DNA from 4 places in the Paenibacillus sp. sgz302114 genome. Region 2 is predicted to be linked to each of the others. Evidence: riboswitches for the same ligand, from Rfam matches in the RefSeq annotation. Region 2 holds a riboswitch; each other region holds the start of a gene.
What was found. Region 2 has a riboswitch for cyclic di-AMP ahead of AC0LWF_RS25555 (resuscitation-promoting factor). Riboswitches for the same ligand answer to the same signal wherever they lie in the genome.

Region 1: linked by a shared signal. The riboswitch ahead of AC0LWF_RS06405 (3D domain-containing protein) and the one ahead of AC0LWF_RS25555 (resuscitation-promoting factor) in region 2 are both predicted to bind cyclic di-AMP.
Region 3: linked by a shared signal. The riboswitch ahead of AC0LWF_RS23715 (C40 family peptidase) and the one ahead of AC0LWF_RS25555 (resuscitation-promoting factor) in region 2 are both predicted to bind cyclic di-AMP.
Region 4: linked by a shared signal. The riboswitch ahead of AC0LWF_RS16955 (histidine kinase) and the one ahead of AC0LWF_RS25555 (resuscitation-promoting factor) in region 2 are both predicted to bind cyclic di-AMP.

Annotation. Positions count from the first base shown of each region.
Region 1 covers NZ_JBVYOI010000002.1:294,526-296,716, reverse strand. Annotated here, with positions in the region: gene AC0LWF_RS06410 (ATP-binding protein) at 1-922, shown strand, start outside; cyclic di-AMP (ydaO/yuaA leader) riboswitch at 989-1,197, shown strand; gene AC0LWF_RS06405 (3D domain-containing protein) at 1,311-2,141, shown strand.
Region 2 covers NZ_JBVYOI010000018.1:10,594-12,784, forward strand. Annotated here, with positions in the region: gene AC0LWF_RS25550 (TatD family hydrolase) at 1-549, shown strand, start outside; cyclic di-AMP (ydaO/yuaA leader) riboswitch at 736-975, shown strand; gene AC0LWF_RS25555 (resuscitation-promoting factor) at 1,222-2,191, shown strand, end outside.
Region 3 covers NZ_JBVYOI010000014.1:35,822-38,012, reverse strand. Annotated here, with positions in the region: gene AC0LWF_RS23720 (hypothetical protein) at 1-263, shown strand, start outside; gene AC0LWF_RS23715 (C40 family peptidase) at 477-974, opposite strand; cyclic di-AMP (ydaO/yuaA leader) riboswitch at 979-1,145, opposite strand; gene AC0LWF_RS23710 (hypothetical protein) at 1,449-2,191, opposite strand, start outside.
Region 4 covers NZ_JBVYOI010000006.1:96,004-98,194, reverse strand. Annotated here, with positions in the region: gene AC0LWF_RS16960 (DUF445 domain-containing protein) at 1-771, shown strand, start outside; cyclic di-AMP (ydaO/yuaA leader) riboswitch at 962-1,167, shown strand; gene AC0LWF_RS16955 (histidine kinase) at 1,355-2,191, shown strand, end outside.

The sequences.
Region 1 (2,191 bases), on a different contig from region 2:
GTCAGAGATCATGGATGAGGTAAAGATTTGGAAGTTCATGCACCCGGATAATCAGCTTCGCTCAATGGAGCGAATCCGCGCGGTCATGCAGACGGATGAGCCGAATGAATTCGAGGAATGCCGCCTCATTGACGTGAGGGGTGAAGTTATTGATGTGGAGGTATCCAGTACCCGTATACATAACTATCCGGGGAGAGGAACTGTCGTCCAGAGCGTCTTTCGCGATATCCGTGAACGGAAGAAAGAGGAGGAGGCGCTCATTCATTCCGAGAAGCTCTCCGTTGCTGGACAGATGGCGGCGGGAATTGCACATGAGATTCGCAATCCGCTGACCTCCTTGATCGGATTCTCGAAGTTTCTGAAGACGAAGATTGATAAGTATCATGAGTACTTTGACATTATGCTCGTGGAGCTCGACCGGATCAATTCGATCGTACAGGAGTTTATGGCGCTGGCGAAGCCGCAAGCAAGCCAGTTCCGCAAGCATGATCTGAACCGGATTATTGGCAATGTGCTGACGCTGCTCGAAACGCAGGCGATTCTGAAAGATGTGCAGATTATCCCTCTGCTCGATTCCGATGTGACGGAGCTGCTCTGTGACGAGAATCAGCTGAAGCAAGTATTCGTCAATGTGCTCAAGAATGCCATCGAGGCGATGCCAAGCGGCGGGATCATTACCATTACGCTTACGAATGTAGATGCGCAGCATATTGCCGTGTCGATTATCGACGAAGGAACAGGCATCCCAGAGGAGCAGCTGCCGAAGCTCGGCGGTCCGTTCTTCACGACAAAGGACAGCGGAACAGGGCTTGGCCTTATGATTTGTTACCGGATCATTGAAGGCCATCAAGGGAAAATGGATATTAAAAGCGTCCCCGGCAAAGGGACGACGGTAGCGATTCGACTGCCGCGCAATCTGTGATTATGCAGCATGACGGGGATGTTGGTCACTTTTTCCTGTAGGATTTGCATGAGTTTCTGTGTTATCCTTTAACGCGAGCCGAAACATTATGTGCGGGGGATATTTTTAGAGCAATGCTGACGTAATAAAAAGTCGCTTTTGCTCGCCAGTCAGCTATTGGCTGGTTAATGCGCTGTCAGCAGCGCTGGGGTGAATCGTTTGGTTAACAAGCGTAGGGCGGAACTCCTTTCGTCCGAATCCGACAACTAACCTCGTAGGCCGCATGCGATGAAGATGAGTAGCTGGCTTAGCCATTAAGCAGCTTGACCTGTCAGCATCGTATTGACGGAATATATCCGGGTCGTTCAAACAAGGATATATGTCCGTAAATTAAAGGAGGAAGTTCATATTGAAGCAATCATTCTGGAAAAAGAGTGCGTTACTCGCTGCACTTAGCATCGCGATCTTCACGCACGCGGGCGCAGCGCAAGCAGCATCGGAGTACAAAGCGACGGACGAGGATACGTTCTGGTCGTTGTCGCAGAAATTCGGCGTATCGCTGGAGCAGCTGCTCAAGACGAATCCGATGATCGATCCTGCGAATGTGTATAAGGGACTGACGATCGTTATTCCAACGACAGTGACAGTCGCGAACTCGAAGCAGGATGCGCCGCAGCCGATTTCGCAACAGTCGAAGCAGACTGAACAAACGGCAAAGCTGGATAATTCAGCGGAGGCATCTGTGAAAGCCGAGAAGTCGGTGAAGGCTGAGAAGAAAGCGGCAGAGCCGAAGAAAGCCCCTAAAGCAGAGGCAGCAAAGAAAACGGTGAAGAAAGCTGCAAAGAAGAAGTCGAGCCAATCGACGGCAGCGAAAAGACAAGCGAACCAAAACGAAATTACAGTTGGCGGCAGAGCATATGACGTCTCGGATGTCGTACAGGTTAAAGCAAGCGCATATACGGCACATCCGTCAGAGAACGGCTGGGGAGCAGTCGACTACTTCGGCAATCCGCTGAAGCTCGGTACGGTTGCAGTAGACCCAAGCGTCATTCCGCTGGGAAGCAAGTTGTATATTACCGGCTACGACCATGATGGGTTGCCAGTCGGCGGCATGATGGGAGTTGCTACCGATATGGGAAGTGCCATTAAGGGCGACCGTATTGATATCTTTGTTCCGCAATCGAAGGAAGCTGCGAGCGACTTCGGTTTCCAATTCGTAAAGGTATTTATTCTAGATTAGTCTTACCTTGAAGAGCCCCGCGTCTTATGGACGTTGGGTTTCTTTTTTTT
Region 2 (2,191 bases):
GAGGATCTGGATTGGATTGCATCTTTATGCGATCATCCGAAGGTTGTTGCGATCGGCGAGATTGGACTCGATTATCACTGGGACACTTCACCTAAAGATGTGCAGCAGCGTGTATTTCGGGAGCAAATTCAGCTAGCGAAACAAAAGCAGAAGCCGATTGTAATCCACAACAGGGACGCACATGAGGATGTCGTCAGACTGCTTCGTGAAGAGGGCGCAAGGGAAGTCGGCGGCGTCATGCACTGCTTCTCTGGAAGCTGGGAAACGGCAAAGCAATGCCTCGATATGAACTTCTATATTTCGTTCGGGGGACCGCTTACATTCCAAAATGCACGTGTGCCAAAAGAGGTGCTTGCGCATGTGCCGCTTGACCGTCTGCTGATTGAAACAGATGCCCCTTATTTAGCTCCGCACCCCCATAGAGGGAAACGAAATGAATCATCATTCGTCCGTCTTGTAGCAAATACGATGGCGGAGCTAACAGGCAAGTCCGTGGAAGAAATAGCTAAAATTACGACCGAAAATGCACTGAAATGTTTTGGAATGTAGTGAAAATGGAAGTGAAAGCAAGGATTTAGGACCATTCCGTTGAAAAAACTAACTTTATTCCTAGAAATCAAGTTGAAATCACTGGATTATCCTAAAAATTCGCTAAAATCGTCATTAATCAGTTCTTTACAATGTGCAGCGATAGACGGTATGATTCATTTCAGAGCAACAAAACTTGTATTCCTTTTCCAATAAACGCTTAATCTCCGAAGTTTTGGAGAGCGGGGGAACCAATTGTTGAAACTGTTTGTATCACGCAGTGAAATGAATTGCGCGGTGGCAAACAGAAGTAGACATGGAGATTCTTCTTGGGGTGAATTTTGCTTGGTGACGTGGTTGAAGACATCGCTTAACGTCACGAGCGAATAGGGCGACTCTCACGCCCGAATCCGACAGCTAACCTCGCCAGCGTAAATAAGAGAGATCAACCTCGTGCATGCAATCCATGCTTACCCTTGTCGAATTGGGAAGCCACGAAACAGATCCTCTGTCATCGGGCTTCTTTTTTGTTTGAATGAAGCATATTGTGACGACACAGGGCGTATCATGGAACGGGCACGGAGGTGAATAAGGATTGGAAATGCGTGCGTTTATCGCACGCCAAATCTCAATAGTCGCGTCTAAGTATCATGCGTAACAAGGCGGCGGGGCTATGTAAGGAGGACCGAAGAAATGGGAGCACTCCAGATGAAGGACACCACCCATGGTAAACGATCATCCAGCATGTCTTTCGCATTGCGATGGAAGCATGAGAACGTGCGTTTAATTGTTCTAAGCGCTCTGATCTCAATCGCTATGACTTTCATGTTTTTGGTGTTGTTGCACGGAACGGCTGACAAGCACGTGTCCGTAGTAGTGAATGGACGAGAAACGATTGTTTCGACAAAACAATGGTCCCTTCAACGCCTACTGGATGAACAAGCCATTACTGTTGGCGCTTATGATAAAGTGTCGATGTCGCTCGATGGCGGAATTAAAGATGGCGACCGGATTGTAATTGATCAGGCGGTACCTTTAGTTGTAAAGGCAGACGGCAAAGCAAAGACGATGTATACGACAGAAAAAACGGTAGCGGCAGCGATCGATCAGGCTGACATATCGGTACGTGGTCAAGATAAAGTCGTACCCCCGTTAACGTCTTCGCTTGAGCCTAACATGATTATTACGGTTACACGGATCGATAAGAAGTACTCTGAGAGTGCATATCCGGTTCCGTTCACGGTCGTGAAGAAGGAAGATCCGAAGCTCGCATTGGGGAAAGAAAAACTTGTCCAGACGGGCAAACAAGGCACGATTGTGAAACGGTATGAGAAGGTGTTCCAGAACGGCGTTCTCGTATCGCAAACGCTCGTGGAGAAAATGACGAAGTCCTCTGCCGTGGATCAAGTCGTAGCAATAGGCACGAAAAAGCCTGAACCGAAGGTGACGATGCTGTCTGCTAAATCACCAGCGGTGACAACGCTGACGAAGCGGGGCGTAACGTTCAGCTCGAAGAAGATGCTTCGTAACGTAACGCTGACGGCGTATTCAGCCGGCGTCGCATCGACAGGCAAAGGGAAGAGCCATCCGCAGTACGGTATTACCGCATCAGGGGCACGTGTTCAGGAAGGCCGGACAATTGCAGTTGATCCGAAGGTTATTC
Region 3 (2,191 bases), on a different contig from region 2:
AGGAGCTAGCCGCTGTCGCGGAGACATTCGACGCTGGACTTGCTTGTTTCTGCCTAGGGGAGCTATCGCCGCAGCAACGGGCGCAGTTCCTTCAGAACTGGCACTCGAGGCTTGCGACCGGCGCAACCGTTGTGATGGCAGATCGCAGGAGCGAGGGCTGCGCGACACCGGTGGAGCTGTATGATCTCTTCGCTCCGCTTGGCATCGCGCTCGACGTCCAGGTCGGCCGCACGTTCTGGTGGGTCCGCTATCAACGCCGCTAACTAGAAGCTGCCGGACGCTAATCGCCGAGCACGATGTTTGGATCAAGCAGCAAAAAACAAAAAACGAGCTCGCCTCAATTGAGGTGAACTCGTTTTTTTGCTAGACATTATTGAATTTATTGGTTTCACCTATATAAATTCACATAATGTCTCCGCGAAACGCAAGCTTTTGCCGATAAGACGGCGACAGCCGTTTACGCTTGCAAGTACTAATTAATCGGAGTCTCCATCGCCTGGTTCATCTGACGGCTCGTCAGCGTATTTCTCATACGTTTGCGGGCTCATAACGCGGCGTGCAGTTACATAGCGTTTTGAATAGTAGGAATCACCTAGCGCACTGATCGTAACACCTTTGCTCGAGGAAGCGTGTGCAAACTTGCCATCTCCAACATAGATGCCGACATGCGAGATTCCTTTGCCAGTCGTATTGAAAAATACGAGATCGCCCGCAATCAAATCCGCTTTCGCGATTTTCTTGCCGAGCTGTGCTTGCGAACGGGATGCATGTGGAATGCTGACGCCTAGTTTACCGTACACATACATGGTAAATCCAGAGCAGTCGAACCCTTTCGTCGTTGTTCCCGTGTACGAATACGGGGTGCCGATCACACCATTGATGACACCATCCATTTTGGATTCTGCAAAAACGCTTCCAACTTGGAATAATAGCAGCATCGCAAGAGCGACCAGTAGTGCAGAAATTTTCTTCAAAACAGGAAACTCCTTCCGGTGCCTACGAGGTTAGCTGTGGGGTTCGGTTGAAGGCTCCCTATGATCACCTCTGGCATCCGCGTCTTGATAAGCGCCTTGCGGATGTCGGGATCAATTCACCCAGAATGGTTCCCCCGTTTCCCAAGAAAGGGAATTCGGCAAAATTTTCTTTTCGAGGAAAAAGTATTCGATCATTTTCTCGTTTCTCCTTCCAAGTTCACAAGTTGTTCACAAATTAAAATTATTAGAATGCAACCTTTTTGGCGTCTAATTCGTTGGTGGGCCTGCGATTGAGCGGTTAGTAGGCATATATTCCTCCTGCAACGAATTAGAGCAATTTATGGCGAGAACTGTCTTGTAGAAAAATATGAGGATGGCTAGATAGGTGTCGGTTCAAACACTTTCAGTGACATGCAAAAAAGGACCGCGACAATAGGTCGCAGTCCCTTACTCCATATTGATTGCCGCTATGCCTCAAGCTTGCTTCGATTGCCACACATCGTACTGGGCGGCTACCGTCCACACCTTCATAATGGTGCGCATCATCTGATAGCCTTGGTGAAGGATGAGTGCGAACAGTCCCGCCCACAACATGGATACGGAAGCGACCGTCATGCTAAGCAAGGCGCCGATACCCCACATGAGCAGCGAGATGCCTGCAAAAGGCAGGAAGTTTACGATTCCGCCCCATAGCGAGCGGAGTGTGCCCGTGCCGCTGGCGGCGCCGAACTGCATGGTGAGGAAGAGCAGGTGGATGAGCACCGCCCATGCCAGCCAGGCGGCCGCCCACGGTCCTGCGTGCTGGGCGAATTCGAGCAGCGAATTGCTAGCGAGCAGCTTCGTTAACGCGCGCGGCAGCAGCCAGATGGCAGGGAGAAGGGTGAGCGCAGTTTCGATGAGATAGAGCAGGGCGACTGGCTTCCACACTTTTCGAATGCCGCTTAGAAACTTCGTTCCGGCCTCATCTGTCGTATGATGCAACGAATGGAACAGACCAGCGTTAAGGAATGGGGTGATGATCATCCGCCCGGCCAGCAGTCCGCAGAATAGCCAGGCGTATGGCTGGACGAGATCCGTCTTGAGCAGCTGAAACTGAGCCTCGGTCATGAACAGCTGGACCGCGTGGCTTCCGCTGCTATACGTATCGGGAAACCGCTTTAGGACAGGCACTACAATCCCTTCGATGGTGCGGTAGAGGAAGAAGCCCCAGATCAGCT
Region 4 (2,191 bases), on a different contig from region 2:
CTGCTGCGCGGCTTCCTGCACCGTGCCGCCCGGAACGGCACCGACGAGCGGCTGCTCGACCTGCTGCTCGAACGCGCCGAAGCGTGGGCTGGCACGGAGGGCATGCGCCGCGAGCTGGGCAATTCCGCCATGCAGCTAGTGAAAGGGCTGAATCTCGGCGGCCTTATGCAGTTTGCCGTCAACGCCTTTATCGGCTACCTGGATGAAGACAGGCTCGGCACGATGCTGCAGTCGTTCATCCTGAATAAGATTAACGAGCTGAAGGTGCCGGATACGCAGCGTCGTGCCACAATTATGCAGCATCTGCATAGCGGCCTCGAGATGATTATCACGCGTTTGTCCGAGACCGGTCAGCTGGATCAGCTGCGCGATGAGCTGCTGAATGCTTTTGACTTGGAAGGCGAGCTGACGCGACTGTTCGAATCGCTTCGTGAGAAAGGAATTGCGTTCGTGCACGATGAGTCGTTCGCAGAACGCGTATGGCCGCTGCTCTCGCAGCTGGCGGACCGCTTCGAAGCGAACCGCGAGCTTGTGGCAGATGCCGAGAATTGGTTGAAGGGCCAGATCGTGCAGCTAATTGAACGCAACCACACGAGAATCGGTTCTTTCGTGCAAGAGAATCTCGACCGCCTCGACAACGATCAGCTTGTTGAGTTAATTGAAGATAAAGTCGGCCAGGATTTGCAATGGATTCGCGTCAATGGCGCGGTTTGCGGTTTTCTGATCGGTCTTGCGCTGAAGTCGATTGAGCTCGTAGTAGGCGCATTTTGATCTAAAATGCTCTAGTCCTCTGTCAAATGCCAGCTAATTGCGAGAAACCGCGATATAGTGAGGTAGGCAGAGGATGCTGGAGCAGTGCTTTGTTGTAAGCGTTATATCCACCTAACTTGGCAGGAAACGAGAGTGCACCCTCTGCGGCATTCCTTTACAAAGAGAGGTTGGGAGCGTAACATGAAGCAAGCTAAATGAAACGCTGAATTTCTTGTCTTAAGAAATCGGGGGAACCACTAGTAATGGCAAGCGCACGGTGAAGCATTTTTCGCCGGTTGCAGCCATTGGGGTGAATCTTGAAGGAGTCCGGCCGCTTCGGCCTTGCAGCTCTTCAAGTAGGGCGACTCTCACGCCCGAATCCGGCAGCTAACCTCGTAAGCGTAACCGAGAGGCGACGAATTATCGTGCATATAGACACTTTTTATTATAAATTTGTGCCTAGAAGCCGCGAGAGGCGTTCCTCTTCTTTAAGAGGCAGTTCCCCCCGTACAGGCTTCTTTTTTGTGCGCATTATAGAATTTATTAGTTTCACAAGGTTTGGGAAAGTTAGTTTATAGGTGTAGGAAGGAAGGCGAAGTTTGTTATGGCTGGTTACCGCCGTAAAACCCCTGAAGAATTGCTATTATCCATCTCCAAAATCCATCGCGGACGTCTGAAAGTGTACATTGGTGCTGTTAGCGGTTCTGGCAAAACCTATCACATGCTGCGCGAGGGCCAATCGCTGAAGCAGCAGGGAATTGAGGTTGCCGTCTGTGCGGTGTCAACGATGCGCCGTCCGGAAACGGTAGAGCAGCTCGCAGATTTGGAACGGATTCCAAGCATTCACTGGTATAAAGGCGATGAAGAGAAGAAGGATCTTAATCTTGATGCGATACTGGAACGTAATCCGGAGGTGCTGCTTGTTGACGGGCTGGCGCATAAGAATCGTCCGGATGCAAAGTTTCCGACTCGTCTTGAGGATATTACTTTTCTGCTCAGCCATGGCATCAGCATCATAACGACTGTCAATGTGTACGAACTGGACGGCGTCACGGAGCTTGCTCAGAAGCTGACCGGCATTGAGGCGGAATGTACCGTCACGGCCGATGCGCTTGAGCTTGCGGACGAAGTGCGGCTCATTGACGTTTCGCCGGAGACCATATTAAACCGCCTGAGTGAAGGGCGTTTACGTAATATTAAAGACCCAGGCCTGCTGAAACGCGGCAACCTCGGCAAGCTGAGAGAGCTGTCACTGCGGTTAATGGCAGAAGGCGTTAACGAATCGCTGGAGAAATACCGCGAGGAGCAGGGCTTCATCGGTCCGTCCGGCGCAGCAGAGCGCATTCTTGTCGCCGCGCAGTATCACTGGAACGGCTCGATCTATATTCGCCGTGGACAGCAAATTGCGAAGCGGCTTGGCGGTGACTTGCAGGTCGTCGTC